DNA from 4 places in the Oceanobacillus sp. FSL W7-1304 genome. Region 1 is predicted to be linked to each of the others. Evidence: riboswitches for the same ligand, from Rfam matches in the RefSeq annotation. Region 1 holds a riboswitch; each other region holds the start of a gene.
The links. Region 1 has a riboswitch for S-adenosylmethionine ahead of NYE61_RS07320 (cyclase family protein). Riboswitches for the same ligand answer to the same signal wherever they lie in the genome.
Positions count from the first base shown of each region.

Region 2: another riboswitch for S-adenosylmethionine. It lies ahead of NYE61_RS04945 (DUF2292 domain-containing protein); the one in region 1 lies ahead of NYE61_RS07320 (cyclase family protein).
Region 3: another riboswitch for S-adenosylmethionine. It lies ahead of NYE61_RS11670 (MetQ/NlpA family ABC transporter substrate-binding protein); the one in region 1 lies ahead of NYE61_RS07320 (cyclase family protein).
Region 4: another riboswitch for S-adenosylmethionine. It lies ahead of NYE61_RS03385 (carboxymuconolactone decarboxylase family protein); the one in region 1 lies ahead of NYE61_RS07320 (cyclase family protein).

Region 1 is NZ_CP150211.1:1,472,188-1,480,241, reverse strand. Features, by position in the region: gene menC (o-succinylbenzoate synthase) at 1-524, shown strand, start outside; gene NYE61_RS07335 (hypothetical protein) at 621-1,673, shown strand; gene NYE61_RS07330 (5-methyltetrahydropteroyltriglutamate--homocysteine S-methyltransferase) at 1,762-2,868, opposite strand; gene NYE61_RS07325 (5-methyltetrahydropteroyltriglutamate--homocysteine S-methyltransferase) at 2,912-4,015, opposite strand; gene NYE61_RS07320 (cyclase family protein) at 4,037-4,789, opposite strand; SAM riboswitch class I at 4,889-4,991, opposite strand; gene NYE61_RS07315 (MBL fold metallo-hydrolase) at 5,172-6,101, shown strand; gene NYE61_RS07310 (CBS domain-containing protein) at 6,173-6,910, shown strand; gene NYE61_RS07305 (3'-5' exonuclease) at 6,873-7,550, shown strand; gene NYE61_RS07300 (acyl-CoA synthetase) at 7,720-8,054, shown strand, end outside.
Region 2 is NZ_CP150211.1:977,385-985,438, reverse strand. Features, by position in the region: gene NYE61_RS04960 (aminotransferase) at 1-480, opposite strand, end outside; gene NYE61_RS04955 (Lrp/AsnC family transcriptional regulator) at 477-980, opposite strand; gene NYE61_RS04950 (DUF1292 domain-containing protein) at 1,279-1,545, opposite strand; SAM riboswitch class I at 2,185-2,287, shown strand; gene NYE61_RS04945 (DUF2292 domain-containing protein) at 2,386-2,550, shown strand; gene NYE61_RS04940 (LLM class flavin-dependent oxidoreductase) at 2,651-3,661, shown strand; gene NYE61_RS04935 (GNAT family N-acetyltransferase) at 3,654-4,172, shown strand; gene NYE61_RS04930 (hypothetical protein) at 4,206-4,328, shown strand; gene NYE61_RS04925 (MetQ/NlpA family ABC transporter substrate-binding protein) at 4,318-5,136, shown strand; partial or broken gene NYE61_RS04920 (methionine ABC transporter ATP-binding protein) at 5,169-6,246, shown strand; gene NYE61_RS04915 (methionine ABC transporter permease) at 6,188-6,838, shown strand; gene NYE61_RS04910 (MetQ/NlpA family ABC transporter substrate-binding protein) at 6,871-7,719, shown strand; gene NYE61_RS04905 (LLM class flavin-dependent oxidoreductase) at 7,776-8,054, shown strand, end outside.
Region 3 is NZ_CP150211.1:2,299,629-2,307,682, reverse strand. Features, by position in the region: gene NYE61_RS11675 (ATP-binding cassette domain-containing protein) at 1-937, opposite strand, end outside; gene NYE61_RS11670 (MetQ/NlpA family ABC transporter substrate-binding protein) at 1,233-2,054, opposite strand; SAM riboswitch class I at 2,145-2,255, opposite strand; gene NYE61_RS11665 (PPC domain-containing DNA-binding protein) at 2,405-2,914, shown strand; gene NYE61_RS11660 (pyridoxal phosphate-dependent aminotransferase) at 3,223-4,392, opposite strand; gene brnQ (branched-chain amino acid transport system II carrier protein) at 4,672-6,030, shown strand; gene NYE61_RS11650 (GntR family transcriptional regulator) at 6,261-6,905, opposite strand; gene NYE61_RS11645 (HAD family acid phosphatase) at 7,061-7,636, opposite strand; gene ribD (bifunctional diaminohydroxyphosphoribosylaminopyrimidine deaminase/5-amino-6-(5-phosphoribosylamino)uracil reductase RibD) at 7,652-8,054, opposite strand, start outside.
Region 4 is NZ_CP150211.1:637,243-645,296, forward strand. Features, by position in the region: gene NYE61_RS03370 (UDP-N-acetylmuramoyl-L-alanyl-D-glutamate--2,6-diaminopimelate ligase) at 1-1,103, shown strand, start outside; gene NYE61_RS03375 (sodium:pantothenate symporter) at 1,338-2,834, opposite strand; gene NYE61_RS03380 (LLM class flavin-dependent oxidoreductase) at 2,939-4,306, opposite strand; gene NYE61_RS03385 (carboxymuconolactone decarboxylase family protein) at 4,375-5,040, opposite strand; SAM riboswitch class I at 5,161-5,267, opposite strand; gene sigK (RNA polymerase sporulation sigma factor SigK) at 5,763-6,467, shown strand; gene mtnN (5'-methylthioadenosine/S-adenosylhomocysteine nucleosidase) at 6,553-7,242, opposite strand; gene NYE61_RS03400 (YrrS family protein) at 7,267-7,926, opposite strand.

The DNA of each region.
Region 1 (8,054 bases):
TTGATGATATTGAACATTTACAAAAGTTAGATGATCTCAATTTAATGATGATTGAACAGCCATTGGAGCATGATGATATTGTAGACCATGCGAAGCTTCAAGCGGTTATGAAAACACCAATATGTTTAGATGAGAGTATCCATTCACTTGAAGATACGAGAAAAGCCTACGAGCTTGGCAGCTGTAAAATTATTAACATAAAAATTGGACGAGTCGGTGGATTAACCGAAGCGAAACGAATTCATGATTTTTGTATGGATAAAGGTATCGACGTTTGGTGCGGTGGAATGCTTGAAGCTGGTGTAGGCAGGGCGCATAATGTTGCATTAACAACATTAGCACAATTCGTGTTACCAGGAGATACAGCTGGTTCATCAAGATATTGGGAAAGAGACATTATTAAGCCGGAAGTAGTTGTAGAGAATGGACTGATAAATGTTCCAGATCAGCCTGGAATTGGTTATGATATCGACGAGAAAGCGATGGATGAATTTACGGAATGGGCAAGAGTCTATCATTTTTAATAAAATACGGTGTTATATAGAGGAGCGCATTGTAAGCTCTCCTCTTTTACAAGATAAAAATTCATAATATTATGATATATTGAAGGGGATTTACATATGAAAAAGAGTCTTCAGGTTGCTGGAGCTTATGTTGGATTAATTGTGGGAGCAGGGTTTGCTTCTGGTCAGGAAGTCATGCAGTTTTTTACAAGCTTTGGAATCTATAGTGTAATTGGAACCATCATCGCAGGGTTACTCTTTGCATTTCTAGGAATGCATGTGCTTCAGTTAGGAACTTATTATCAAACAGCATCACATCGTGAAGTAATTTATAAAATATGTGGAAGATATTTTGGCTTTGCAATCGATCTATTAATTACATTCTTTCTGTTTGGTGTTGCAGTTGTCATGATTGCAGGTAGCGGATCGATATTTGAACAACAATTCGGTATTCCTCCACTTGTTGGGAACTTAATCATGACTGTAGCTGTCATTGTTACACTTTGTTTGAATGTAAATAAAGTTATTGCGGTAATTAGTAGTATAACGCCTTATTTATTGGTATTAATATTTATTATTACAGGATATTCTTTATTTACGAGTGATGCAAGCTTTAGTCAGTTAAATGCATTGGCAGAAGCGCAGCCTGCTTCAGCCCCTAACTTTATTATAGGAGCATTGCTCTATGTTTCGTATAATCTTGCAGCAGGATTTGCTATGCTGGCCGTCATTGGCGGCACGATGAAGGATAGAAAAACTGCTGGCTGGGGTGGAATTCTTGGTGGAATCGGACTTGGGTTATTACTATTTCTAATTAATTTGAGTTTATTTATGAATATCGGGTCTATTCAAGAAGCAGATATGCCTACATTAGTACTGGCGACAGAGGTATCGCCAATTGTTGGTATCTTAATGGCAATTGCTTTATTAGGGATGATTTTCAACACAGCAGTAGGTATGCTTTATGCTTTTACTGCACGACTTGTGCCGCAGAATACGAGAACGTTTAAAGGAGCCGTTGTTATCATAGGTTTACTAGCTTTTGGTGTAAGCTTTATTGGCTTTACGACACTTGTAGGGACCGTTTATCCAATTACCGGATATTTAGGCTTTGTTTTAATTATTGCGGTTATTATATCTTGGGTTAGATTAAGAAAAGCACAATCATAAATGAGAAAAACGAACAGCAATTGCATGCTGTTCGTTTTTTTAGAAAACTTGGTATTCACCAAGTTTGGGCGATGCCAAGTCTACATGATTATTTCCAAATCTCTTTCGATAACTCAACAATATATTTCAATTTTGTCCATTGCTCATCCTCTGTTAGCTTATTCCCGTGATGCGTGGAAGCAAATCCACACTGTGGGCTTAAAGCAATTTGCTCTAATGGCACAAATCGTGATGCAGCTTCAATTCGCTTTTTGATCACTTCTTTATCTTCTAGCTCACCAAATTTTGATGTAATCGCGCCAATAACAACTTGTGCTCCACCTTTTGGAACATGTTTCAACGGTTCGAAGGTTCCAGAACGCTCATCGTCATATTCAAGGAAAAAGCCGTCCACTTTCTCTTTCGCAAAAAGAATCGGAGCAACTTCAGCATAACTGCCTTGGAATGCCCAGCTAGAACGATAGTTTCCGCGACATAGATGTGTTGTTACAATTAAATCCTCTGGTTTGTCTTCGAGTACACCATTTACAATACGAACTGCTAAATCGATTAATTGCTCTCTTGAATAGCCGCCAGTATCGATTAATTTAAAGTCAGAAGATGAAAGTCCAGCAATGTACACATCGTCTAGTTGTAAGTAACGCACACCAGCATCATAGAATGCTTTTACAGCATCTCGGTATGCTTGTGTAATATCGTTGGCATATTCCTCAATATCTGGATAAATTTCTGGGTTTCGTATCCCAACTTCAAATAGCTGGTTTGGACTTGGAATCGTTTGTTTCGGAACCGCACGGTCACCAACAATTTCCTTAAATTCAATAAAGTCCTTAATAAACGGATGATCGGCATTAAAGGAAATTTTCCCGGTGTTACGCACATGATATCGGTCTGTTTCTACGCCATCGAATTGATAGCCTTTTTCGGTGTTGTAGCCTTCAATCCCATTTAAATGCTCAAGAAAATCAAGATGCCACCAGCTGCGACGGAATTCACCGTCGGTTACTGCTTCTAATCCGACTTCAATCTGTTTATCAACAATACGTTTGATTTCCTTTGTTTCGACTTCACGTAATTCTGCTGCAGTGATTTTGCCTGTTTTAAAATCTTCTCTTGCCTGATGTAGGTTCTCTGGACGTAATAAACTTCCTACGTGATCTGCTTTGAATGGCGCTTTTACTAGCGTTTGTGTCATGATCTATTCCTTCTTTCTTTTATTTTAATAGTAGGTAGGAAAATTATCCCCAAATCTCTTTTGAAATGTCTACGATAAATTTCAGTTTATTCCATTGTTCTTCCTCTGTTAGCTTGTTACCATGATGGGTTGACGCGAATCCACACTGCGGACTTAAAGCTATTTGCTCCAACGGTACATAGTTAGCAGCTTCCTGAATGCGTGCTTTCAATGCCTCTTTATCTTCAAGCTCACCAAATTTAGATGTTACAGCGCCAATGACTACTTGTGCACCGCCCTCTGGGATATACTTCAATGGCTCAAAGGTTCCAGAACGGTCATCATCATATTCTAAGAAAAAGCCATCTACTTTTTCTTTTGCGAATAATGTTGGCGCAATTTTTGCGTAGCTTCCTTCAAACGCCCAGGTAGATTGATAGTTTCCGCGACATAGATGTGTTGTTACAACTAAATCCTCTGGTTTATCTTCTAGCACTCCATTAGCAACACGAAGCGCTAAATCGATTAAATATTCTCTTGTTAATTTACTATCATTAAATGGAATCGTATCAGAGCTCAATCCTGCAATATAGACATCATCTAATTGCAGGTAACGACAGCCAGCATCGTAAAATGCTTTTATCGCATCACGGTAAGCGACGATAATATCATGTGCATATTCCTCAATGTCTGGATAGACATCTGCATTCCGAATCCCAGCATTGAATAACTGATTTGGACTTGGAATCGTTTGTTTTGCGACAGCCCTGTCACCAACAATTTCTTTAAACTCAATAAAATCTTTGATGAATGGATGGTCTGGGTTAAATGCTATTTTTCCAACATTGCGCACGTCGTATTTTTCCGTTTCCACGTCCACAAATTTAAATCCATGATCTGGTACATAGCCTTCAATACCAATAAAATGCTCTAAGAAATCTGTATGCCAAAATCTTCTGCGAAACTCCCCATCGGTTACAGCCTGAAGGCCAACTTCAATTTGTTTATCAACCACTCGCTTAATTTCCTCTGTCTCAATCGTACGAAGCTCACTTGCCGGAATAGCTCCTTCTTTAAAATCCTTTCTCGCTTTATGAACCCTTTCCGGTCGTAATAAACTTCCTACGTGATCTGCTTTAAATGGTGCTTTAATTAATGTTTTCGTCATGAAAATCCCTCCATATTTTTATTAAGGTAATATTGCAAAAGATCTTACTGGGAATCCAGTTGCTTTTTCTGGTTTGGCAACGATATTAAAGATATAAGCACCTTTTGTTGGTACTTTATCTAAATTGGTTAGAAGCTCGATTTGGTATGTATCTTGCTCCAGCACATAATACTCGCCAATGAGTGAGCCATTCTTTCGGACATCGATGGAGGAATCTGTATCAAATGTTTCATGACCGACAGCATTTACGTTTCTTTCTTCAAATAAAAATCGCAATGCGTCAATTCCCCATCCAGGCAAGTGACTATTACCAGCTTCGTCCTTATTTTCAAAAGCAGTTTTATCTGGCCAACGTTTACTCCAGTCGGTTCGTAACGCTACAAATGTACCTGCTTCAATCTCACCATTTATTGCTTCAAATGCTAGAATATCTTCTTTCGATAAGGTGAAGTCATTATTTTCTAAAGCTTCCTTTGACTTATCGATCACCACAAGCGGTAAAACAAGTTCCTTTAATTCAAGCTCTTCAAGATAACGTTGATCCTGTACAAAATGAATTGGTGCATCAATGTGTGTGCCGTATTGTCCAGGAAAGGTAAATCGTTGTGCGAAAAAGCCATCATCATGTGTGAAAAGTGTTTTGAATTCGGCATCGTCAAATGCTGCGAAATGTGGTGAGTTTGGCCCGAATGCGTGCGTGAGGTCTACCCAATTTTTCTTTTTCAGTAATGCAATTGCCTGTTGCAATTCTGTTCCTGCTTGAACCGTTGCCATTTAATCCCCTCCAGTAGTTTTTTAAAACTTCTTTAAAGAAAAGAAAAAACCTCTTCTTAAAAATAAGAAGAGGTTAGGCACCGTATCGTCTAATATCTCTTCTTATCTTCAAGCAATCATTGCTTCTGGAATTGGCACAGTACTTAAAAAGTCTGTTGCCGAGGTATCATAGGGCCAGTCCCTCCACCTCTCTGGATAAGAAAGTTTTTTGTATGAAATTAATAATTAGAATACTCCATACGATTCTGAATGTCAACCATTAAAATTAAGAATATTACATGTAGCGTGAAAAAAATTGCAAAAGTTAGAGATTCTTGCAATCTAACTGATCAACGCTAAAATTAATAGTATAGAAAGAGCTTTGTACAATGGGGATGATATTTTGTTAGTTAATGTAAGTGAGGGTATAGAAAAGCTAGTCGTTCGTTTTCCAGGAGGAATGCAAGAGGTAAATAGCTATCTTGTCAAAGGAGAGAATGGCTATACCGTTATTGATACAGGGATTTATTCAGAGGAAGCAATTGCGACTTGGGAAGCGCTATTTGATACTGGTGTTGAAGTGAAAAAGGTTGTTTTAACACATACACATCAGGACCATATTGGTCTAGCGAGATGGTTTCAGGAGAAAAAGGGAGTTCCCGTTTACACATCGAAACTCGGGTATAAGGAAATGCTGAAACATCGTGATAAGAAGAGAATTAAAGAAAATCTTGCTGATTTGCTTCATATGCATGGTGGGCCGAATTTGCCTGGCAGAATAGGTAATGATTCCTTTATCTATGAATTTGAACCAGATGGATTCTTTGATGAAACTGATACCATCCTGTTAGGGAATCAGTGTTTTGAGGTTGTTTGGACACCGGGTCATGCTCCGGATCACTATTGCTTTTATCAAAAAGACAGGAAGCTAATGCTAATTGGCGACCATATTTTAAATAAGATTTCTCCTGTAATCGGTTTGTGGACAGGGGAGGAATTCAATCCATTAAACGATTATTTTGCATCCGTTGAGCGGATGCAGCATTATCCGACAGCATTAGCCTTACCAGGGCATGGTGAGAATATCCATCGCTTGAGTGAACGTGTACAAACATTGATTCAAGGACATGAGCGTCGGTTAAATGAGGTTGAAAGCATTGTGAAAGCAGAGACTTTGACAGCAGCCGAAGTGTGTGAAAAAATTTATGGCAGCCTAAAATTTAGTCACTTTGTTAGCCCATTTATGGCGACTTTAACAAGACTAATATACTTAGAGTCTATGGATAAGATACACCGATTTTATGATAATGAGAAAGTTTATTTTCAGCATTAACCAGTCGTAATATTTGAGTGTACGAAATCACTGGTATGTAGAAGAGAGAAAAAGAATAAGGAGGGCGGAAAGTGAATCGTGTTAACAATCCGATACTAAAACAAAATGAAACTGTCGTGCATCGAAACTCAGATCGTTTTTTGACGGCGTTCAATCGAATCGAAAAGGGCTTAAAAGCTTTGCTTATTAAGAAAGAAATGGGGTTTTCAAGAGCTGTTAAAGTCCTGGGTAAATCAAATGCGTTGATAAAACAGTTTCAAGATGACCTGCTTGAATTTGCTGAGTTACGAAATGCTATTGTACATAACAAGACGGATCTCATGTATACTATTGCAGAGCCACATGATTCCGTTGTAGAACGGATAGAAGCAATTGAAATTGAACTTTTAAAGCCTAGAAAAGTAGACCCGCTTTTTATTCGTAAGGTCGTATGCTTTCAAGAAACCGAGCCATTATCGAATGTACTAGAAGTCGTTAATAAGCAAGGGATTACGAAGTTTCCAGTATACAGTGGTAATGTGTTTCAGGGGTTAATTACGCATAAAGGAATTAAAAAATGGTTTTCGAAAGGTATCGAAAATCGATTAACCTCTCTATTAGATGCAAGATTAGTAGAGGTCTTGGAATGTGAAAAAAGGGATAACTTTAGATTCATATCAAAGGAGACATCTGTATATGAAGCAAAGGAAATTTTTAAGGAGCAAATTGGAAAAGGCAATCGATTGGAAGCATTATTGATTACAAAGGAAGGAAGCTCCAGTGGAGGACTAGTTGGGATTGTTACCAATTGGGATATTATGGAGATTTGAGTATGCAATACGAAAGGGGACAGCTATGGAGTTTGTAGCAATAGACTTTGAAACTGCTAATGAAAAACGTTTTAGTCCTTGTGCGGTTGGTTTAGTAGTAGCCAATGAGCATGGCATAATAGATGAATTCTACAGCCTTATCAATCCATTAATGGAATTTAAATCATTCAATACGTATATTCATGGGATTACTGAGCATGATGTTGCTGATGCTCCTACATTTGCAGAGGTTTGGCCGACATTGCGGAATTACTTAAACGACCACCTAACAATCGCACATAATGCAAGCTTTGATATGAGTGTGATTCGCAATACACTTGATTATTACAAGCTCTCATATCCTGACATGGACTACCTTTGTACCGTAAATATCGCTAAAAAGCTTTGGCCGGAATTGGAGAACCATAAATTAAACACACTTGCGAACTATCATAACCTTCAGTTTGAACATCACCACGCACTAGAAGACGCTAGAGTCGCTGCGCAAGTGATGATTCAAGCATTACGGGATACCAAAACAAACTCTCTTGACCGTTTTTTAGAAAAGTGCAGCATGACAAATGGAAAAATTTATGACCGTGGCTATTATCCGCCAAAAATGAAACGTGTAAAAGGAAGTACAAGACTATATTTAAAGTAAATTAAAAATGCTAGAATATCTGCAATGATTGTTCTAGCATTTTTTTATGCTTACGAATAAATATACTTGAATGAGTACTGCAACTTGCTATCTTTAATTAACTGAATTAAAATAATAGATAGAATATTCAACAGGCTTGCCATCATGATACCATTGAGGGAGTGGTAGGATGAATACCAATACAAATGTACAAACTGATTTGGATAAATTGCTGCAAAGAGCAAGAAGAAACACATTAGGAGATTTATTAGCTCGTACGAGAGAAAGAACCCCGACTAAATTTGCATTCGCTTATCAAAACAAACGGTTAACCTATGAAGAGCTTGATAACATTGTTAATCAGACAGCACATGCATTTTTAGCAGATGGCATGAAAAAGGGAGATATGATTACGGTCATGTCTAAAAACAGCCTTGATTTTGTTGTAGTAAATTATGCGCTTGCACGAATTGGAGCGGTTATGATTCCAATCAACTATATGCTTAATCGGGAAGATGTGCAGTA
Region 2 (8,054 bases), 490 kb from region 1:
CTCCAGCTGCTCTGGCGTTACTTTAAAGTCGTTGTCTGCATATGTTGCAATGCGGACTGGAATCCCACCAGCCAATGTTACAAGCGCTGTATAAGAAACAAAGGCAGGCTCGATAATAAGTACCTCATCTCCTGGATTCAAAATCGCTCGGAATGCTAAATCCAAGGACTGACTTGCGCCTACGGTGACGATGACCTGGTCCTCTGGTTGATAGCTAAGTTTAAAATTTCTTTTCAAATAATTAGATATTTCTTGACGTAATTCTAATAACCCGGCATTTGCTGTATACGATGTGTGACCGTCTTTTAGTGCTTCAATTGTTGCCTCGCGAATATTCCACGGTGTAACAAAGTCTGGTTCTCCAACACCAAGTGAAATGACATCCTCCATACTTGCTGCTAAGTCAAAGAATTTTCGTATTCCAGATGGTTCTAATCCTTTTGCTGTAGTTGATAAGTAGTTTTGAAAGTCTATACTCATGGGGTAATCACCATTCTCCGATCTTTATCATCATTTCCTTCAATAATTACGCCATCATGCTTATATTTCTTTAGCATAAAGTGGCTTGTAGTGGATACGACATTATCAATTGTAGCTAATTTATTGGATACAAAAGCTGCAATTTCATTCATTGTTTTACCTTCGACGGTTACAGATAAATCATAGGTACCTGACATAAGGTACAGTGATTGAACCTCTGGGTAGCGGTAAATCTGTTCAGCTACCTCATTAAAGCCAACACCACGTTCTGGTGTTACTTTAACATCAATCATTGCTACAATTGTTTCTTTTCCCTCTATTTTATTCCAATCAATAAGTGTTGGGTAGCTAACAATAATTTTTTCATCTTCTAGTTTTCGGATGGTCATTTGTGCTTGTTCTTCACTTATTCCAAGCTGCAATGCAATGGATTCTGTTGATACATTATGGTTTTCTTCAAGTATCGATAAAATATTTAATTCCTCTTTTGTTAGTTTCATTCCAATCCGCCTTCCATTGCTGTTAATTTGTAACATTAATTAAACGAAGCAATGATGAAATTATATCATTTTTAAACTGTAATCAAAACTAAAATTTAAGGTTTTTTGATTCTATATAGAAAAACGCGTACTTCCAAATCCCTCTATCAGTTTAGAATTATTCGTACTATAATTATTCTAATCTGTAGGTTATAAAATGATGTCAGTAATATGGAAACGACTGTTTAATAGGATATAGAGTTCTAAGCCTTGAAAAAAAGCGATAATCCCTCTATATAAGAGATTATCGCTCCTTTTGTTAATCTTCTTCTAGGATTTGATCAAATGCCTCGGATACTTTATCGAACTCTTCATCACTTTCAATTGCAGATAATTCACCATCATCATCGATTTTGAGAAAGAAGATATCAATGTCCTCATCACTATCCTCTTGCAAATCTTCTAAAAAGCTGACTGCGACGTAATCTATATTTTCCAATGTAACCTTGGCAAGTACTTCTACTTCCTGATCAACATCTGTTTCATCACTAATTGTAAAAACTTCACCAACTTCAATTTTATCCATACATTACCCTCCGTTTCCTCATCTAGAATGAATTTGTAATAGCTTTCTTAAGTTTTACTTCATGTATGGAAATAATGCAAATTTAAGCAACGATCTTCTCGAAAGGTAGTAAAGAACGGATGGATGAATCATATATGATCGGAAAGTAATGTTAGAAATCTCCGCTTTCGCTATACAAGGTGAGGGTGAGATATAGAGAGTTGACTTTGTTACATGGTAGTGATGCGGTATTAAATGAAACCCCGCCTGCGAGTGATTGAAAATCTTTATGCAATTTGTTTTCACGGTGGACGAGTGAGTTTATCAATCCTTCATGGCAAAAATACAGCTTGCTTGGCCAGCAGCTAGATTTTCTCCTACCATGGAGATAAGGTGCGGAGAATGTTACCGAATAAGTTGGCTTTTTTAATGGGTCTGTTCAATGGAATCCTGTCTCAATGGTCTATTAAATTAATATACAAGCATTCACATCGGAATTTATGGTGAATTTGTTATTTGCTCTTGACAGGCGATTCCATGAGTGCTAATATTTAAAATATTAGAATTGGATTGACTTTATCGAAGGATGTAGGTGAGTCCTTTGAGTTTAATACGTACAACACATTGCAACTATTCTTCTTAAAAACTAAATCATTTATTTTCTTATCCAGAGAGGTGGAGGGACTGGCCCTTTGAAACCTCGGCAACAGACTATTCAGTACTGTGCCAATTCCAGCAAGCCTATGTGCTTGGCAGATAAGAAGAGCCATGTTTATACATGACAAAACCTCTTCTTATTTGCGTAGAAGAGGTTTTTTAATTTTTCTATTGTATAATCATTCCGTTAAAGGGGGAGATCCTGTGGCAAGTGTGGATGACAAGAAAATTACAGACATCATATCTGAATTAAAAAAACTTAAATTTGGATCTTTAATCATAACCGTTCATGATGATGAAGTTACACAAATTGAAACGACCGAGAAAAAACGTTACCAAGCACAAGAAAAAAAACAACGAACTAAATAAGGAATGCCGATTAGACAACTAAAGGCAGCCTTCTATTCCGACCGGAATGGAAAGCTGCCTTTTGCAATTAAATAGGTGTAAAAAAATTGGAGGAAAATGAATGACATATAAACTAGGAATTCTTGATCAAAGTCCAGTTTTCAAAGGAAAGACAGCTGCTGATGCACTTCAACACACCATTCAATTGGCGATAAAAGCGGAAGAATGGGGTTACGCTCGCTTCTGGGTGTCTGAGCATCACCATATGGAACAGGTAGCTGGTTCATCACCCGAAGTATTAATGTCACACTTGTTAGCACGAACAAATTCAATAAAAATAGGATCGGGGGGAGTTATGTTACAACATTATAGTCCGTATAAGGTTGCAGAGAATTTTCATGTCTTAGCGACGCTTGCCCCTGGAAGGGTAGATCTGGGTATTGGGAAAGCACCTGGTGGATTTCCATTATCAACGAGAGCATTACAAAATGGAAAAAGAAATGATGGAAAAGATTTTAATGAGCGTTTAAATTTTTTGAAAAGATTAGTAGACGATTCCGTTGAGCATGATCACCCACTGTCAGGCATCCAAGCTTTACCAAGGCCAGATAAGAAACCTGAAATTTATTTGCTCGGCGGAAGTGCAAATAGTGCTAAGATCGCCGCGGATTTAAGGATTAATTTTGTTTTTGCAAAATTTTTAAATAGCGATGAAAAGAAGCTTAAAGAAGCTGCTCAAACTTTTAAACGGAATTTTAATGAAGGGGAATTTATTGTAGCTTTGGCCGCACTTGCAGCACCAACCCAAGAAGAAGCAGAAAAGTTAGTAGAAGATCATAAATTATTCACACTTCACCTTCATGATGGGCGGACATTAACCGTCCAATCGAAAGAGCAAGTACAGGCATTTAAAAAACAAGCAGGAGGACCATTTGAAATAGAAGAAAAAGCAGCGGATATAATTGCTGGAACGCAAGAATATGTAAGCGAAGAATTAACAAGGCTTCATCATGCATACCAGGTAGATGAATTTATTTTGCATACGCCAATTCGAAAAAAAACAGAGCGTTTTCGTTCTTTCCAATTAATGCGTCCACTTGAAAAGGTATGTATAGGGGGTAGCAATGCGTAAATTAATGAGCAATCCAATCATTGTCAATGAATTGGTTAGAGAGGATATTGAAATAGTTCGTCGCGTTTTGATCGATAGCTATCAACAGTACGAGGCTTATTTCACCCCACAAGGGTGGAAGGACTATTCAGAACGGATTGTCTCATCTATTGATAATCCAAATGTAGATAAAATTCTTGTAGCTAAAATTAATCAGGATATCCTAGGCAGCTTGCAGCTATTTCGTTCTGCGGAAAAAGCATATGAAAAACCAGAACTTCAAATTCAAGCACCTATCATTAGATTACTCGGAGTTCACCCTAGTGCAAGAGGTCGTGGTGTTGCCCAAGCGCTATTAAAAGCCGTCATCAATGATGCTCAAGCTCTTGGAGAGTCCAACGTATATTTGCATACGACCGACTTCATGGCAAGTGCTATACAAATTTATGAAAAGCTGGGATTCGAACGGGATGAGTCAAAGGATTTTTCCAGAAGAAATATTCTATCGAAATGTTACAGGTTAGATATTTAGAGGAGTACATTAGCATGTCTCGATCAGAGTTGAATGAACGCTAAATTTAATAATGGAGTTAATCAAGATGAGAAAGCAAGCTTAAACAAGGTTCCTGCAGTGAAACAGGTTGAAAAATACAATTTGAAAAATAGGAGTGCAGAAAATGAAAATTAGAAGGGTTTTTCTTTTAACGATTATAACGGTGGGATTGTTTGTGACAGCAGGTTGCGGAAATGAAACGGGGACAGCTTCCGAAAATGAGCAAGTGACATTGAAAGTTGGTGCTGCTTCTGTACCACATGCGGAAATTTTGGAGTTTATTGCACCAGATTTGGAAGCGGATGGTGTGAAACTAGAAATAGTGAATACAACAGACGGTATTCAAACAAATCAACAGACAGCAGATGGGGATTTAGATGCAAACTTCTTTCAGCATACGCCGTATTTAGACCAAGTCAACAAGGACAGTGGATTAGATTTAGTAGTGGTGGAAGGGATTCACATTGAACCATTTGGGGTGTATTCGAAAAAGATCAATTCAATCGACGACTTATCTGATGGAGCACAAATAGCAATTCCGAATAATCCTTCCAATTTCTCAAGAACACTCATACTCTTTGAAGAAAATGGAATTATTGAACTGGATGATGAAAAATCAGGTGATTATTTACTGGAAGACATTACTGAGAATAATAAAAACTTAGAATTCGTTCCGGTTGACCCACCACTCTTAGTTCATTCACTTGATGATGTAGATGCTTCTGCAATTAATACAAACTATGCGTTAGAAGCTAATCTTAAACCGCTAGAAGATTCATTAATTATTGAAGGCGTTGATTCACCATATGTCAATGTTTTAGTGTCTCGTACTGACAACAAGGATACGGAATTGATCCAAAAGCTTGCTGAAGCATTAACAACGGAAAAGGTTAGGGAGTTTATACTGGAAGAATACGAAGGTGCAGTCGTTCCTGCATTTTGATGAAATGTACTACGTGAATAGGAGGGTGTATATTGATAGAATTTAACCAGGTTTCAAAAGTATTTGATAGTGGAGGAAAGAAAGTTGAGGCATTAAGTGATGTTCAATTGACTGTTGAAAAAGGTGATATATTTGGAGTTATCGGCTTCAGTGGAGCTGGGAAAAGTACGCTGATTCGCACCGTTAATTTGTTAGAATATCCCACATCGGGCGAGGTTATTGTCGAAGGAAGAAATCTGGCAAAACTGTCTGAAAATGAAATACGACAAGCTAAGAAAGATATTGGTATGATATTCCAACATTTTAATCTTCTAAACTCCAAAACGGTTTTCGATAATGTGGCTATGCCATTATTTCTAAGTGGATATAATAAGAAAGCAGTAAAAGAGCAAGTATATGAAATCCTTCGTTTTGTTGGATTAGAGGAGAAGGCGAACAATTATCCCGATCAGTTATCTGGTGGCCAAAAGCAACGTGTTGGAATTGCTCGAGCACTAGTAACGAATCCTTCCATATTATTATGCGATGAAGCTACATCGGCACTAGATCCGGAAACGACAACATCCATCTTAAATTTATTAAAACGGATAAACGAGGAATACAAGATTACGATATTAATAATCACCCATGAAATGGAAGTCATAAAACAAATTTGTAATCGGGTTGCGGTAATGGAAGATGGCCATGTAATTGAAACGGGAAATGTGTTTGATATTTTTGCTCAACCAAAAACTGATACGACACGAAACTTTGTCAGATCAGTTGTTCAAGGAAGTACCGGAAAGTGTGTATCGACTATTAAAAGATAATAATGATGACAGTCGTATCTTCAAAATTGAATTTTTTGGAACGGACTCCGGGCAACCAATCGTTTCGAAAACAGCGAAAATATATAATGTGGAAATTAACGTTCTGTTTGGAAATATTACGGAGTTGCAAGGTATTCCTTTCGGTAATTTAATTGTTGAGTTAATTGGTGATGACTATGAAATTAAACGGGGAATAGCATTTATCATTAGTCAAAATATTGAAGTAAAGGAGGTTTTGGAAGATGGAAGTAAGTACAGAGTTGATCGTGAATGCTTTGTGGGAAACGCTTTACATGGTTAGTGTTTCACTCTTTTTTGGAGGGATTATCGGAATTTTCTTAGGGATTTTATTAGTTGTAACTAGAAAAGGACATATCCTGGAAAATCGTTTTATTTTTTCAATCGTGAATCCAATTGTTAATATCTTTAGGTCGATTCCATTTATTATTCTTCTCGTAGCAATTATTCCTTTAACTAGACTAATTGTAGGGACATCTATCGGAACGACGGCAGCAATTGTTCCACTTGTGCTTCATATTGGGCCCTATTTTTCAAGGCTAGTAGAAAATTCGTTATTAGAAGTGGACGAAGGAATTATTGAGGCAGCAAAATCGATGGGAGCGACACCACTTCAAATAATCTATCGTTTTTTAATGCCGGAAGCCTTTTCTTCATTAATTTTAAGTATAACGACAGCAACTATTGGATTAATAGGAGCGACAGCAATGGCAGGTGCGATTGGTGGCGGAGGTTTAGGCGATGTTGCAATAACATATGGTTATCAGCGTTTTAGTACGATTACGATTCTAGTAACTGTTATTATCTTAGTGATTCTCGTTCAAGGAATTCAAGGGTTAGGAAATAAACTAGAACGAAAGGCAAGAAGAGTGTAAGGAATCGAATAAATCAGTGAGGGGTGTAAATAATGAAAAAATGGATGTTTCCTATATTTCTAGTTTTAGGTGTGTTATTAGTTGCATGTTCAAATGATACAAGTGCAGAAGGTGAACAATCAAAAGTAAAGGTTGGTATTCGAAATTCTGAACTTAGAACTTGGGAATATTTAAAGGAACAAGCAGATAAAGAAGGGCTGGAAATTGAAATTGTCAATTTCTCATCTGCATATGATCCAAACCAAGCCCTGATTGAAGAGGATATTGATATAAATGCATTTCAACATGTAGCATATCTAGATTCATTTAATGACAATACGAATTCGGATATTGTTCCAATTGGAACAACAATTATTGCTCCACTTGGGTTGTATTCTAGTAAGTATGATGCTGTGAGTGATATCCCGGATGAAGCACAAATTGCTGTTCCAAATGATGCACCTAACTGGGGAAGGGCATTGCTACTATTACAAGAAGCGGGACTGTTAACGGTTGTGGATGACTTTGATGGAAATGGTGGAAAAGATAAAATTAAGGAAAATCCAAAAAACATTGAAATTGTCCCAGTGGACGGTGCAAATGCACCTCGCGTAATGGAAGATACAGCTGGTTCGGTCATAAATAACGGAGTCTCATTAGAGGCAGGCCTAACATTAAAAGATGCGCTTATTCATGAAAGTCAAACTGCAAAACCGTATATAAATGTTATTGCAGCTAGGGAACAAGATAAAGAGAATGAAACGTTTCAAAAGATAGTTGAAATCTATCAATCAGAACAGACAGCTGAGTTTATTGAGGAAACGTATAAAGGAAACTATCTTCCAACAAGTATTACTTTAGAGGAATTAAGTACGTATAAAGAAGCCTATTCGAGCAATTAAGAACGGGTACTGATTTTACCCAAGAAGTATTAGAAAATGGTTAGGGAGAGAAAAAAGTGATAAAAAGACAACTAAAATTAGCGGCATATTTAATTGGAACGGGTATGCATGTTTCCTCATGGCGGCATCCAGCATCAAATCCAAATGCGAGTATTGATGTGAAAGCCTTGCAAAAACTAGCACAAATTGCTGAAAAGGGAAAATTTGATCTTGCGTTTGTTGCGGATAGTTTAGCGATCAACCATGAATCACATCCACAAATCGTCAACCGATTTGACCCGATTGTACTCATAACAGCCTTGGCTGCGGCAACGGAGAAAATAGGTATTGCGGCC
Region 3 (8,054 bases), 830 kb from region 1:
CAACAAGGTGAATGACTAAGTTTCCAACGATGCCATTCTTTAGTTCCATAATGTTTGCCGTTAGAATATTTGGTTCCACATTAAATTTTTGACTTACCTGTGAAAGTAGAGGCTGTCCTGTGTTTTCACCGATAAATGTAAGTCTTGTAACAGTGCCATTCAGCTTCAATTGAGAAATAAGTGATGCTGATAATTTACGTTGGGAAATGGTATCTAAGAATTTCTTCGTCGTATGCTTACGTGGGTTGGTGAACAGTTCTATGCTTGAGCTCTGTTCGATGACTTCACCTTTTTCAAGCACGTACACATAATCGCATATTTTTTGGATAACATTCATTTCATGGGTAATAAGTAAAATCGTTATTCCGAGATCTTCATTAATTTTTAGAAGTAAGTCGAGAATCGAGTTTGTTGTTTCTGGGTCAAGAGCGCTTGTTGCTTCATCACTGAGAAGTATTTCTGGTTCTTGTGATAATGCTCTAGCAATAGCGACCCGTTGCTTTTGCCCACCAGATAGTTGAGAAGGATAGCTGTTTTGCTTTTCTGCTAAATCAACAATCTTCAAGTATTTTTCAACACGCTTCTTCACTTCCTGTTTATCATAGCCAAGAAGTTTTAATGGAGTTGCGATATTGTCATAAACTGTTGCAGTTTTTAATAGATTGAAGTGCTGAAAAATCATTCCAACCTTCTGCCGCGTCTTTCGCAGTTTTTCTGGTGGCAGGGAGGTCAATTCGGTTCCGTTGATTGAGACACTTCCGTTCGTAGGCTTTTCAAGTAAATTGACAAGCCTAATTAATGTACTTTTCCCCGCACCACTATAACCAATTACGCCGTGGATTTCTCCTTTTTTAACATGAAGGTTAACATTATTTACAGCTGTTACGTCCCCATTTTTAGATGGGAAAACTTTCGTGATGTTTTCTAATTTGATCATCTAACCTACATTCCTTTCGAAAAAGAATGCTGCTCCAGTAGTCGCAACATTCTTTTGTTAAAATACTGAAGTATAAAATTTGGCTGAATTATTTCTACGCCTAACATCGGCATACGCCTAAAGGGGCATGTTTCCTTTTAGATGAACTTGACTTCCGCCCGTAGAAGAGAAAGTCATAGATCATCTTATACTTTGGAGTGAATCTCCTCCGTAAGAATGTTCGACAGGCAGAACCATCCCAAAGTTCGGGGCACAGTCGGTATGTTGATAACCGGGCGCTTCCGCTTTTATTTACTTATTCATCCCAGCTTGGAATTACAGAGCCTTGAAATTCTTCTTCAATAAATGCTTTCACTTCATCAGATTGATATGCTTCAACGAATTTTTTAACGACTGGGTCATTTTCATTTTCAGCACGTACAACGATATAGTTTATATATGGAGAATTGGTGGATTCTAATAGAATTGAATCTTCTTTTGGACTAATACCTGCTCCTAAAGCGAAATTCGTATTAATTGCAGCTGCATCGACTTCGCTAAGTTGATTTGGAATTTGTGCTGCATCTAATTCAATGAATTCCAGGTTTTTCGGATTATCTACAACATCATGAATGGAAGCTGTCTCTTTCTTGTCTTCTTCCAACGTAATAATCCCGGCTTCTTCCAAAATAAATAGTGCACGACCACCGTTTGTTGGGTCATTTGGAAGGCCAAATGTTGCACCATTCGGAATATCATCGATGCTCTCATATGTTTCAGAGTAAACACCCATTGGGTTTAAAATAGTTTTACCAACCGGCACTAAACTTGTCCCATGATCCTCATTAAATTGATCTAAGAATGGCTCATGCTGATAACTGTTCACATCTAAGTCGCCTTCAGATAATGCGGTATTCGGTAGGACATAGTCAGAGAATACTTTTAGTTCCACCTCAAGTCCGTTTTCAGCAGCAACATCAGCAGCAGCTTCTACAATTTGTTCATGCGGACCAGCAGTAACACCAACCACTATTTTATCCTCATTTAGTGCGTCGGTGCTGCCAGAGGCGTCATTACCACAAGCAGCTAGTACTCCAGCTAATAAAATAATTGATAACACAATTCCAAATTTTTTCATTTTGTTACCCCCTGTAATATAGTAAACTTGCTGATAATTAAATAGCCTCTCTTTAAAAGAAAGAGAGGCTTGTATATATACAGAGGTCCTCTCTCATCTTTCAAAACGTTATGTTTTGCAGGATTTAGCACCTTTCTATGCTGTAACATAAAAGGTTGCCGAGCTTCATCGGGCCAGTCCCTCAGCTACTCTTGATAAGAGATGTAGTCTATTCAATTCTATTTATTTAAATTAACGTATAATTCTAATTCAGTCAATACTTATTTTATTTATTCTTGCATTTCTTTTGGGACTCCCCTTATTATTGAGATAATTAGAATTTTCAGTTTCGGGAGTGGGAGAGATGAATTGTGTCATTGTGTCGTGCACATTTTGCAAAAGGGAAAGCAGGAACAGTTCTTGCGGCTAGGTTATTAGCAGAAACGGATCTTCTAACCGGAATTGAGCGGCTATGTCAAGAAAATGATATTGAATCAGCTGTAATCAGCAGCTGTTTTGGCAGCTTTAAGAAAGCCGGTTATTTATATTTAATAGCAAATAGTGAATCAAAAGTTGGTGCTGGCTATGGAGATTTGCAGGTAAGACAAGGACCAATTGAGTTTTTACAAGGGACTGGGGTTGTATGTCAGCGTGATGGTGACTATGATATTCACTTTCACGGTACGATGTGTGATCAAGAAGGAAATGTTTTCGGCGGTCATCTTGTAAAAGGGGAAAACCCCGTTATTACAGTAGACCTTGTACTTACGGCTATTGAAGGGATGAGCTTCAACCGAAAGTACGATGAAGAGACAGGCGGGAATCAGTTTTATCCTGTAGAGCATGGAAAGAACGTGACGTATAACCTATCGAAAAATTGAGGCTGGGACATACAGAAGTGTTTAATGTTAAAGACGAACGATGCATAAGCTTAGCGCAGGAATTATACGTAGACTCCAGCGGGAGGTAAGGCATAGGTGAGACACCGTAGTGCGATAGCGCAGGGGGGGGTCACCAGCCACCACTGGATGCGCGAATTATATTTCCGGAGCGAGTTATTTGCACCAATCATGTTCGGTTTTTATTTCATAAAAATACTTTTGTCCCAGCCTCAGTGGCCGAACAAGAATGAACCATAAAAGGGGATCTTAATCGAGCTATAACTTTACGATCACCTTTTATGAGTTGGTTATTTAGGGAAAATATTAAGTTTTTCAATACGCTGAATAGCTTCCTTGATACGCTGCTCTTCAACGAGCAAGCCAATTCGGATATACCCCTCACCAAATGATCCGAAGCCATTTCCGGCAGCTACTGCCACATCTGCTTTTTCTAGCAGAAAATCAGCGAATGTTTCACTTGTAAAACCATCCGGAACTGGCAGCCAGGCAAAGAAGGATCCTTTTGGAGCCTCGACTTCCCAGCCGATTCGTTGACATTCAGCTATTAATGTATTTCTGCGACCTTCGTAAAGTGCAACTAACGCTTCAACACATGCTTGGTCATCTGATAACGCGACAGCTGCAGCATGCTGGACAGCTGGGAAAATACTAACAAATAAATGATCCTGTAATAGATTAATTGCCTCTATCATTTCCTTGTTGCCTACTGCAAATCCGACACGCCAGCCGGCCATATTATACGTTTTCGAAAGCGTATAAAGTTCAATTCCAACATCCTTTGCACCTTCTGCCTCCAAAAAGCTAATTGGTTTATTCCCGTCAAAACCAATTGCTCCATAAGCAAAATCATGTACGATTCCAATGGAGTGCTCTTCGCCCAGCTTCACCGTTTTTTCAAAAAAGGCTTTCGAAGCAGTTGCACCTGTAGGGTTATTTGGATAATTTAAATAAAGAAGTTTTGCTTTATCTAAATGGCTAGAACTAAGACTATCATAATCTGGTAAAAAATTATTCTCTCGTAGTAATGGCATTGTTTCATGACGCACATTTGCCAATCCGACGCCTGATAGATAATCTGGATAGCCAGGGTCAGGCAGCAAAAGCAATTCACCGTCATTCATTAAAGCAAGCGGTAATTCTACTAATCCAATTTTTGTTCCAAATAAAATAGCAACCTCTGTTTCCGGATCCAAGTCAACGTTGTATTCTTTTTTATAGAAATCAGCTGCTGCCTGTTTTAATTCGGTTGTTCCGCGGAATGGGGAATATTTATGTGTAATCGGCTCTTGGGCAGATTGTTGCAATGCTTTAACGATGTGAGCAGGGGTTGGTTGATCGGGATTTCCCTGTCCTAGATTAATAACATCGCGACCTTCTGCATATGCTGCTGTAACTTTTTGAACGAGTGTTGCAAAAAATTGCGCAGGCAACCCTTTTAAACGATTCGAAAATTCCATTTGATATGACCTTCTTTACTAATAAGATGAATTGTTGAGTAAATTCTATAATCTTTTAATGGTTCTGTCTAGCAATGAAAAATTGTCGTATAAAAAACTATAGTGGCTAATCTGTTTGGATATTTTGAAAAATATCAAAAAATATTCTGTAATATATTGCATTTTTGTTAGGAAAATAGTATGATTATCAACATCAATCAATAGAACATGGCTCGAGTAAATTGTCGAAAAATTTTAATTAAATAGACGAGCTTAATTAGCGACGAGGGGGAACATTCGATGAATAATAAAATAACCTTTTCATCATATCTAGCAATCGGTTTTATGCTGTTTGCATTATTTTTTGGGGCTGGTAATTTAATTTTCCCAGCACAGTTAGGACAATATGCAGGGTCAAACATTTGGCCAGCAATTATTGGATTCTTAGTAACAGGTGTTGGATTGCCGTTACTTGGGATTCTGGCAATGGGCTTTTCAGGTAGTAGGAACCTTCAAGAATTATCTAGCAGAGTTCACCCTGTGTATGGTATTTTCTTCACGGCATTGCTCTATTTAACGATTGGCCCATTCTTTGCAGCTCCAAGAACAGGGACGGTGGCATATGAGGTTGGAATCGCGCCATTTATTAGCGAAGGTGCACAACAGACAGGTTTACTTGTTTTCACGATTCTATTCTTCGCGGTAGCACTTTTATTCTCATTATATCCAGGGAAAATAGTCAACAATGTAGGGAAAATATTGGCTCCAGCATTAGTTGTATTGCTTGTTATTCTGTTGTTGGTTGCTATATTCAATCCAATGGGTGCGATGCAGAACCCGCAAGAAGCCTATCAAGGTGGTGCATTTGTGACAGGTTTCCTGGAAGGCTATAATACAATGGATGCTTTAGCGTCACTTGTGTTCGGGATAATCGTAATTAACGCAATTCGTGCATTGGGTATTACCTCAAAAAGTGGAATTCTTTCTGCGACAGCAAGAACAGGGGTTATTGCAATTACGCTACTTGGGATTATTTATGTAGGAATTGCAATACTAGGAGCTACGAGTACAGAAACACTAGGTTTATTTGATACTGGTGGTCCAGTATTGAGTGGTGCTGCATCACATTATTTTGGAACGTTTGGATCTATTATGCTTGCAATCATGATCATCCTTGCTTGTTTAACAACAGCAATCGGGTTGATAACAGCCAATGCAGAGTATTTTAATACATTATTTCCAAAGCTTAGCTATAAGGTATTGGTTGTTTTCTTTAGTGTGTTAACATTTGTTGTTGCAAACTTTGGGCTCGCGAATATTATTACCTTCTCGATTCCGGTTTTAATGTTCCTATATCCATTGGCAATTGTATTAATGCTTTTGACATTTGTATCTCCACTATTTAACCATGCTCGTATGGTTTATGTAGCAACGATTGCAGTTACATTCTTAATTAGTATATTTGATGGTTTAGTGGCACTTTGTGATTCGCTAGGAATAGATAATTTCAGCTGGATGAACCCGGTATTAAACTTTTATGAATCAGTTCTGCCATTCTATAATCAAGGGCTGGGCTGGTTGCTCCCCGCAGCGATTGTTATTATTATTACAGGTATTATTGCTAAAGTAGTTAATGTAGGATCAACACAGGAAGTCTAATAATGAAATGAAAACCCGAATCCCCTAAAATGGGATTCGGGTTTTTGTATGTAGAGCTGGTTTTGGACAGATGGCCAGAGCAGGCAGTAGAAAGAAGTGCACACCTGAAGTAAATGAATGCTCCGAATCAAGTGCGAATTTGTATTACAATTGAGTCTGATTATTAAACCAAAAGCGAATCACCATAGCTGTGAGTATCGATGAAGCCAGATTGAAATCGTTTGGTATAATTAAAAAGCATCCAGTGTACGAAGCCAATTTTCATTCATGACAGCAGAGAGAGTTTCGGTATCTCTCTTTTCCATTAACTCAATAATTTTCCAGTGGTCATCAATCGAATTGTTAGTCAGTACAATGGAATTATGGAAAAAGAGCCTTCGTACATGTGCTTGTAAGGAATCAAGTATTGCTTGTATATATGTATTTCCTGCTGTATCAACAATAATTTTGTGAAATTGCTCGTCAACCTTCAAGGCAGAATAGTAATTTTCTGACTGAATCGCGTCGGAAAATTGCTGATTTGTCTTTTTAAGTAATTCCAACGTTTCCTGAGTCAAATTTGTAACAGCTAACTCTGCAGATAATGCCTGTAATGCAGCTAGAGGTGGAAGAATGTCATTAATGGACTCCTTTTCTATCTCTGTAACCTGTGTTGCCTTACCAGGATACATTTTTACAAAGCCTTGGAATTCCAGCAATTGCAAGGATTCGCGAATTGGCGTCCTACTGACACCTAACGCTTTAGCAAGCTCCGTGTCATTTAATTTTTCACCTGGAAGTAAGGTTCCGTCAATAATCCACTGTTGAAGCTGGTTGAATGCGTTTTTCTTTGCAGATAAGCGAACAGGTTTTAAGTGATTCGTTGGTATTGGCAATGCAGTTCACACCCTCCAGAAGAAATTTAAAAGCTTTAATCAATAGTATACATGAAAATTCCTCATTTTGGAATATGCAATATATCGCAGGAGAAAAAATCTGAATCTACCGCCATAACTATAAATAAGTGAGCAGACAATTTAATGCAGCCTGCTCACTTATTTTTATTCAGTATGCTCTTTACGAAAGTTGTCCAAGCAACTACCCTTGGAATATCTTGCAAGTGGCGGTTATAGCTTTGGTCTTTTACATAGACCTTGGTAGTGCTGTTTCGCAATGTTTCAAGTACGACTGGTTTATCATCTATATAATAATCTAGTTCAAGCTGGTTGATGATATCCAGCTTTTCTTCATCTTGCATACCATAGAAAAATCGACTATCATCAACAGGGAAGCCTTGCTGTTGCATCCAGGCTTTCGTTCGTTCGCCATGTTCCTTTGGTCTAGCGGTAATATAGTAAACCTCGTGACCAGCCCGGGTAAGTGTATGTAATGCTTCTACAGCACCCGGGAAAATCGGGCATGATGTATAATAGATTTCTTCCAAGGAGCTGTTCCACATTTCTTTTCCTTCGTCGTCCGATAGTCCAAATGCTTCATGGATTTCTACACTTGAAATGTTTTGAAAGACATCGATGCCGACCGTTTGCTTCAATTTTTTATTATAGAGATGGAAGGCATGCTCCCGTAAATTAATGAGTGTATCATCAATATCAAAACCAAATTTCACCTTATCATTCCTTAGTTATTCATTATCGTAGTTCGGGTAACCGATAAATTTAAAATCCTGACCAATCCGCTGAATGTCGGTATTAATTAAATTCACGGCATCGGTCATTTGATCGATACCCGTTCCTTCTAAAAAGGTTGGTGCATTTTTGCCACCAATTAGCTTCGGTGCAAAATAGAGGATAACTTTGTCGACAAGCTTATTCTCCAGAAACGTGGCATTTATATTGCCGCCACCCTCAATAAATAGAGAAGAGATCCCTTGTTCACCAAGCGTCGTTACAACTTCAAGTGAATTTACATGTTCGATGCCACTTGTTTCTGCAACAATTACATTTAAATCCTCTAACATTTTCCGTTTCTCTTTGTCATAGCGCTGACTAGTAAAAATAATTGTTTTTGCTTGTTTGTCCGTAATA
Region 4 (8,054 bases), 830 kb from region 1:
TTGAAAAGAATAATCAGCAAGCTGCATTGCTTGGTACAAATGGAATTGATCTTCTAAATGAATCCGTAGAAAGTGATAACACCACATGTGATGTACTAACGAATCAAAAAATACTTCATAGAGTAGCCGAGCACGGAATGGGTCACATAGTTATGGAAATATCTTCTCATGGTCTCGCACAAGGAAGGCAACGTGGAGTTAATTTTGATGTAGTAACTTTTACAAACCTTTCACAGGATCATCTTGACTATCACAAGACGATGGAGCAGTATGGCTACACAAAAGGTCTCCTTTTTGCGCAGCTTGGAAATAATTTGACAGAAGAAAAAAATGTTATTCTAAATCGGGATGATCCGTGGTATGAGATATATAATGGCATGACACCATTTGAAGTAATTTCTTACGGCATTTATAACGAAGCTGACTTTCGAGCAACCAATATTATCTACTATGAGGACCATACCTGCTTTACATTAGGATCTCCAGAAGGGAATTTTCCCGTCACTACAAAATTAATTGGCGAATTTAATGTATATAATGTAGTAGCTGCAATCGCAACCGTATATAGTAAAACAATGATTTCTGTAAAAACGTTAGTCCGCTCACTCGCTAATATAGCCCACATAAATGGCAGAATGCAAAAGCTCGACCTTGAAGCACCAATATCAATTTACATTGACTACGCACATACCCCAGATGCGATAGAAAAAGTAATCGCTTCTGTCCAACCATTTAAGCAGAATCGTATTCTATTAGTGGTTGGTACCGGCGGAGATCGAGATGAATCGAAACGTCCCATTATGGCTGAGAAAGCATCTGTAGCTGATTTTGTAATTTTAACAATTAATGACTCAAGATATGAGGATTCTAATGCTATCTTAACGGATATGGAACAAGGAATGAAGCACAATAATTATATCTGCATTCCGAATCGAAAGGCTGCCATAAGCCTTGTTATCGACAAGAGTGAACCTGGAGATATTATTATCATTGCTGGTAAAGGGCTTGAGAAGTATCAAATCACAGAAGATAAGAAACACCCGCATAGTGACAAGGAAATCGCAATACGAAATTGTTCGATTAAGTATAATCTAAGTGTGTAGATCTAGAATCAGTAAGGACTAATTTACATTCAAACTGCAAACATACAACAAATTGCCTTAGGCTCTATCAAAGATCCCAGGGCAATTTGTTATTTAAAGAAAAGGTTAATCTTTTCCAAAGTACCATTTCCAAAGAGAAAAACCAACAATAGCATATATAGCAATTAGACCATATAGCCAAACTGTTAACATTTCATTAACAAACAATCGCTTCTCCCCCATTCTCTAATCCATTCACTTTGCTTCTTGTATACTTTCATATTCTTGGTCGGGTTCCTTAAAGATTTTTGACAAAATCAATATGACTGCGATTCCAATAAATGTTGCTACTGCACCGGCAGACATTGTACTGGGGATGATCCCGCCAAAATATAAGATAAGATATGATAATAATCCAATAAACATCGATCCTTCTGCTGCGCGTGGAGATACTTTCCTTTTAGCATAAACAGCATACAAGATTGGACCGAGGGTCCCCGCTGCTACACCTGAAATCCCAATCCACATGACGTCCCCCATATACCTTGGTGGGTTAAGCACAAGCAGAAATGCTGCTAATCCGACTAGTGGAACACTCCATCTGCTAATGAGAAGAGCGATTTGTTGCGCCTTTTCTTCACTCACATTTACATATCCGCGTTTCACTAGAAATTTAAGAAAAATATCATTAGCAAATACGGTTGAAATCGATACAAATAACCCATCAGTCGTTGACATAGCTGCAGCAAGTATAACTACACCAAATATCGCAACAAAAATTGCTGGGAATGCCCATGCGATATACTCCATAAGGGCTAAGTCAGTTGTTTCTGTTCCACTACCAATAGCTACTCTGCTATACAATCCACCAAACAGTACTAACACACATAGGGAAGCTGTTATAACATAAACTAAAATCATTTTTCCTAAATCACTTTCTCTTTTCAAACCCAATACCTTATTAAATAAATGGGGTGCCGAGGCAAAAGCCCACTGGATTGTTATGGCACCTATTACCGGTCCGATTGAATAAAAATGTAGTGATTCCGGATTAAAAACCTTAACAAGGTTACCATCCTGCGCAGCTAAATTATCAACAATACCTGCAAAAGTTGAGGTGACTCCCCCATCCCAAAATATAACAATCCCTGAAATAAATACTGCTAATCCAGCAATAGCCATCATAATTACCTGTACAGCATCTGTATAGATATCCGCAAGTGCGCCACCTGCAAACACATATAACACCACAATAGCCGTAATAAGAATCAAACCTGTTGAATAATTCATACCAAGCAGATACTCAAATATCCTTGCACCAGCTACAAATTGCGCAGCTATGTAAAAAATATTAAAAAGTAAAATTAACCCTGTTCCCACTCGCAAAATATCACTATTATAAAAATCGCCAAGCCAGTCTGGTAATGATAGTGATTTTTGTTTGGTATTCAACTTTCTTACCTTTTTTGCAACCATTAGCATTCCTATTGGGCCGCCACCTATCATTGCTAAGAAAAGCCATAAGTTAGATAGACCCCAGTCATAAGACCATCCTGGATATCCTAGAAAGGTTGCAGCGCTCAAATAGGTTGCAGCAAAAGATAGGCCTAAGATGACTGGTCCTAACGTTGTTCCTCCAGTTGCAAAATCACGGACATTTTTCGTTTTTCTGGCGCCAATATAACCAAGAAAAAGCATAACCACAAGAAAGAGTGAAAAACCTATCCATGTATATAATGTGGTAGCTTGCATGCACTGACCCCTTTCTCTGAATTATCAGCTAATTAATCGTAGTAAAAACACTATGTGCTTGGTTTTTGAATGTAAGTATAAGAATTTAAAAATACCATCACACCTTATACATGTAATTTCAATTTTCTTGCCGGATGATTGTTGGGCAAATATGGACTTTTGGTTTCAAAAAGATTTTCTCTTAATGTATTACCTTCGTAATCTGTTCTATATATTCCTCGCCTTTGTAATTCAGGTACAACATGGTCAACAAATTCCCGAAAAGTTTCTAATGAATACGATTGTGCAATATTAAAACCATCTACGTTAGCCTCAACAGCCCATTTCTGTAATTTATTTGCTATTTGTTCTGGTGTGCCAATAAATTTTGCCGTGCCATTGCCTAGACCATGATTTTGAAGTGCCTCACGAAGTGTCCACCTTTTTTGGGGATCCTTTGTATACATGTCTAAATTCCCCTGTACTGCTTCTGTTTCCATATCATCTAAATACTGATCCGGATTATATTTAGATAGATCGATACCTGTATGCCCAGAAAGCAATGCAGCTGTCCCCTCATAACTAACAAGGCTTTTTAATTTCTCGTATTTAGCAAATGCTTCTTCCTCTGTAGAACCAATAATGGGAAGAACCATTGGAAAAATACGAATATCCGTTGCATTTCTTCCCTGCTCTACTGCACGTTTTCGAATATCTGCAGCGTAATTTTTCATTGCTTCCAGTGAATGTCCCTTTGTGAAAACTGCTTCAGCGTGTTTGGCTGCAAAATCTCTTCCTCTCGAAGAAGCACCAGCTTGAAAAAGTACTGGAGTCCGTTGTGGTGATGGCTCCGTCAAATGTGGACCAGGTACATGATAAAATTCACCTGTGTGATCGATCGTATGTACTTTTTTAGGATCTGCAAAGGTATCCGTCTCCTTGTCATAAACAACCGCTTCGTCTTCCCAGCTGTGTTCCCATAACTTGTAAACGACTTCAAGAAATTCATCAGCACGGTCATAGCGTAAATTTTTAGGCAATCTACCTGACAGGCCCAGATTAATTGCCTCACTCTCTAAATACGATGTGACTACATTCCAAGCAATTCTTCCTTCTGTCAAATGGTCCAGTGTTGAAAGCTGGCGTGCAAGTGCGTATGGCTGGGCATAGGTTGCTGAAATCGTTGGAGCGAATCCGATGTGCTTTGTGACCGCTGCCATAGCTGCAATTGGCATTAATGGATCATGTGCCGGCAATTGCACAGCATGCTTAATTGCAGCATCATGATTACTACCATAAACAGAATACGTGCCTAGCACATCGGCAATAAATACGGCATCAAATTTTCCTCGCTCTAACACTTGCGCTGTTTCTGTCCAATAATGAATTCGATTATGAAAAGCCCCCTTATCTTTTTCATGTTTCCATAACCCCATGGAATGAGGCGATGGTGAATTTTGTACAAAGCCGTTCAGATGAATTTGTTTTTCCAACTGGAACACTCCTCCTATAAATTTGCTTAGATATGGCTTTACTGCTCGCACGATTATCAGAAACAATACTACTCGTCAAAAGCGTTTAAGGCATTTACACTATGTGCGATTGCCGATCCAGCTTTCAGTGCTACAGCAACAAAAATTGCTTCAGAAATCTCTGCTAAGTTTGCTCCTGTATTTTTTGCATTTTTCGTATGCAAATTAATACAATACGCACAACCTGTTGTATGTGCACAAGCAACTGCAATTAACTCTTTTTCTTTTTCACTTAAGTTTTCTGCTTTTATGGAATGGTGATCAAAATTTAAAAATGCCTTAAAGGTTTCATCGTTCAACTTAGAAAATTCCTTTATTCGGTTGAAATACGATGCTTTATACAATTCCTCGTCACTATTTCCATCGTAAGCATTTAGTGCATTTACTCCATGTGCCGCAGCTGATCCCGCCTTTAATGCTGTTGCAACGAAAATCGCCTCTGCCACCTCTTCCTTACTTGCTTTCTGCTTTTTGACATTTTTCACATGTAAATCAATACAATACGGACATCCAGTAATGTGTGCCACAGCAACTGCAATTAATTCCTTTAACTTTACGGATAATTCCCCTTCAGCCAATGCTCGATTATTAAAAGCAAAAAATGACTCGAAGGCATCTGGTGCATATTTCTTTAGTTCCTGAAGCCTTCCAAAATAATCCTTTCTGTACAAGCTATCTGTTTTTGTTACACCCATTTTCTTCGCTCCCTTTTCAAATTTACCTATTCATCGCAATATAATCTTTCCCATGATATTACTTGGTTTTTAATCAAATGAAAAAACCTCTTCTGATGAGGAAGAGGTTCTAAATCACTCATCTCATCTTTCAAGCATTTGCTTGCTGGAATTAGCACCTTGTTACATCATTGTAACGGTTGCCGCAGGATCGTAGGACCAGTTCCTCCCCTGACTCTTGATAAGAAAAATCATATTCAATTAATAGGAATTGTTCACATCATACACCTGGTAACGAATCATGTCAACTCTGTTTTTTGAATTTAATACAAAAGTTAGATATTTAGTGCAAGATGACGTTCATTTGACCTATATGAAACTATTTATTGTAACGTGCTCATTCCAAAGTTATATCGTCAAAATCTATTGCTTTGCTAGCTCCTGTGCTACTCCAATAATCCAATCCTCTTGACCACCTACTGCACCCATTTATTGGATGCGATGAACGTTTTTTTAATCTTATCGCTAGTATGTAATATAGGTACGAGTTACAAACCAACCTTTATCTTTTCACAAAGTATTTGATGAATAAGTCCGTTATCAAATCAACTAAAACCTTAAAAAGCCTGTTTCCATAACAAATTTTCGTGGACAGACACGAATCCTCTCTTTAAGTCATAAAGATGTTATATAGGCAAAAGCCCAATCTTGAAGCAGACTGTTCACTTAGGAGGTGATTGCGTTTGTCCGGGATTTTATCTGTGCTTGCTCTTCTAATTAAGGAAGCCCTCTTTTTTGTTTCTTATGTAAAAAACCATGCATTCCCGCAACCATTACCCTCTGATGAAGAAGCGAAATACATCGAGGAAATGCAAAATGGAAGTGAAACAGCCAGAAACAAACTTATTGAACATAATTTAAGACTCGTTGCTCACATTGTAAAAAAGTTTGAGAATACTGGTGAGGATATGGAGGATTTAATTTCAATTGGAACCATTGGTCTTATAAAAGGGGTCGAAAGCTTCTCAACAGATAAGGGAACAAAATTGGCAACATATGCTGCTCGTTGTATAGAAAACGAAATATTGATGCACCTTCGCGCATTAAAAAAGGTGAAAAAAGACGTTTCCTTGCACGATCCAATTGGTCAAGACAAAGAAGGCAATGAAATCAGTCTAATTGATATTCTTGAGGCAGAGAATGATAATGTAATTGAATACATCCAATTGAATATGGAGATCGCCAAAATGCAAAAGTATTTTTCTGTTCTCGATAAACGAGAGCGAGAGGTAATTGTTTATCGCTATGGATTAAATGACTATAACGAAATGACACAGCGAGAAATCGCAAAAAAGCTAAACATATCACGAAGCTATGTCTCACGAATTGAAAAAAGAGCGCTCATGAAAGTGTTTCATGAGTACTATCGAAAAGAGCGCAATAATTAATTTGGAAGGCTTCCAAATTATAAAAAAGCCCAGAAACATGAATTTATCATTGTCTCTGGGCTTTTGCTTTTTATTTAATTCTCGTTTATAAACTCTTAACTACAGCGATAATGAGCTGGGCTGCATTTTTAGCCGCTGTTTCAAGAAATTGATCAAACGAGATGGACGATTTTTTTCCGGCAATATCAGATAATGCACGAATAATAACAAATGGCTTGTTATACTGATGGCAAACCTGTGCAACAGCTGCTGCTTCCATCTCTGAAGCAAGCATCGTCGGAAATTTTTCATGAACAAATGCAACACGCTCGGGATCTTCCATAAACGAATCACCAGTTGCAATAATTCCCTGTTCACAATTTATATCCATATTTTTTACTGCAGCTACTGCTTTTTCAACTAACGTTTTATCTGCCTCGTACATTGGAGGTAGTCCAGGCACCTGTCCATAGCTATAATTAAAGGAAGTTACATCAACATCATGATGTACAACCTCAGTAGAAATGACGATATCTCCCACTTCCAGATTGCTAGCAAAACCGCCAGCAGATCCTGTATTAATAACATGTGTTGGTGCAAAACGTTCATGCATGATGGTAGTAGCCATTGCCGCATTCACTTTCCCAATCCCTGACTTTAACAGAACTACAGATTTATCCTGTAATTTCCCTTGAACAAATAAGCAATTTGCTACTGTTTGTTCTTGTTTTTCTGTCATCTGGTCTAATAATAGTGCAACCTCTTCATCCATTGCACCAATAATTCCGATTGTCATACTATATCCTCCATCAATCTACTTCTATTTTTTATCATTTTCAATTAGAATTTCAACCTTCGTAGGCTGCCATCCTTCATTATCAACCCACGATAGAAATACTCGAAATACTTCCGTTTCTGCTGTGTCAGATACAGTAGCAATTACCTTTTGATCGCCACCATTTTCAATCCACCATTCAATCATATCATCTCCGGTTAAACCAGTAGCTTGTGTAATTGCTCTTCGCATTTCGATTCGATCTTGTGAGCCTTCATCAAATGTTGTTGTATGTGGACCTTCTTGTTCAGTTCCAACAGGTGACCAATCTCCAGTATATGCTTCTGCAACATTATCATCTGAAGGTTCAGCGGTCTCTGTTTCAATTTCCTCATCAGCATTATTTTCTTCATTTTCATTTTCAGCTTCCTCGTCTGAAGCTAAATCATTTTCGCTTTCTTCCTGTTCAGGATTATTACCCTCAGCGTCCTCCTCATCCTCTTCCGTAATTAGAAAATCTGAGGATTCATTTTCATTTTTTCCTGTTTGCTCTTCAGTTTCATCATCGCCACCGCCAAATAACCACATACCAAGCAATATGATGATGAGAAGTGCACCAGCGATAAGGAAAATGGAAATTAATTTTGTGTTTTTTCTGCGTTTTTCAAATTTGTTTAAACGTGAATGTTTGTCTGATTCACTCATTTCATTTCCCCCTTCCTAAAGTTCATGTTCAAAATAAAGAATAACATAAGTTTATTACATCTGTTACGGGAAAATCAACCGAACTCCCAATGACATACTGATAGTTTATTGAATATCATCTATCTCTA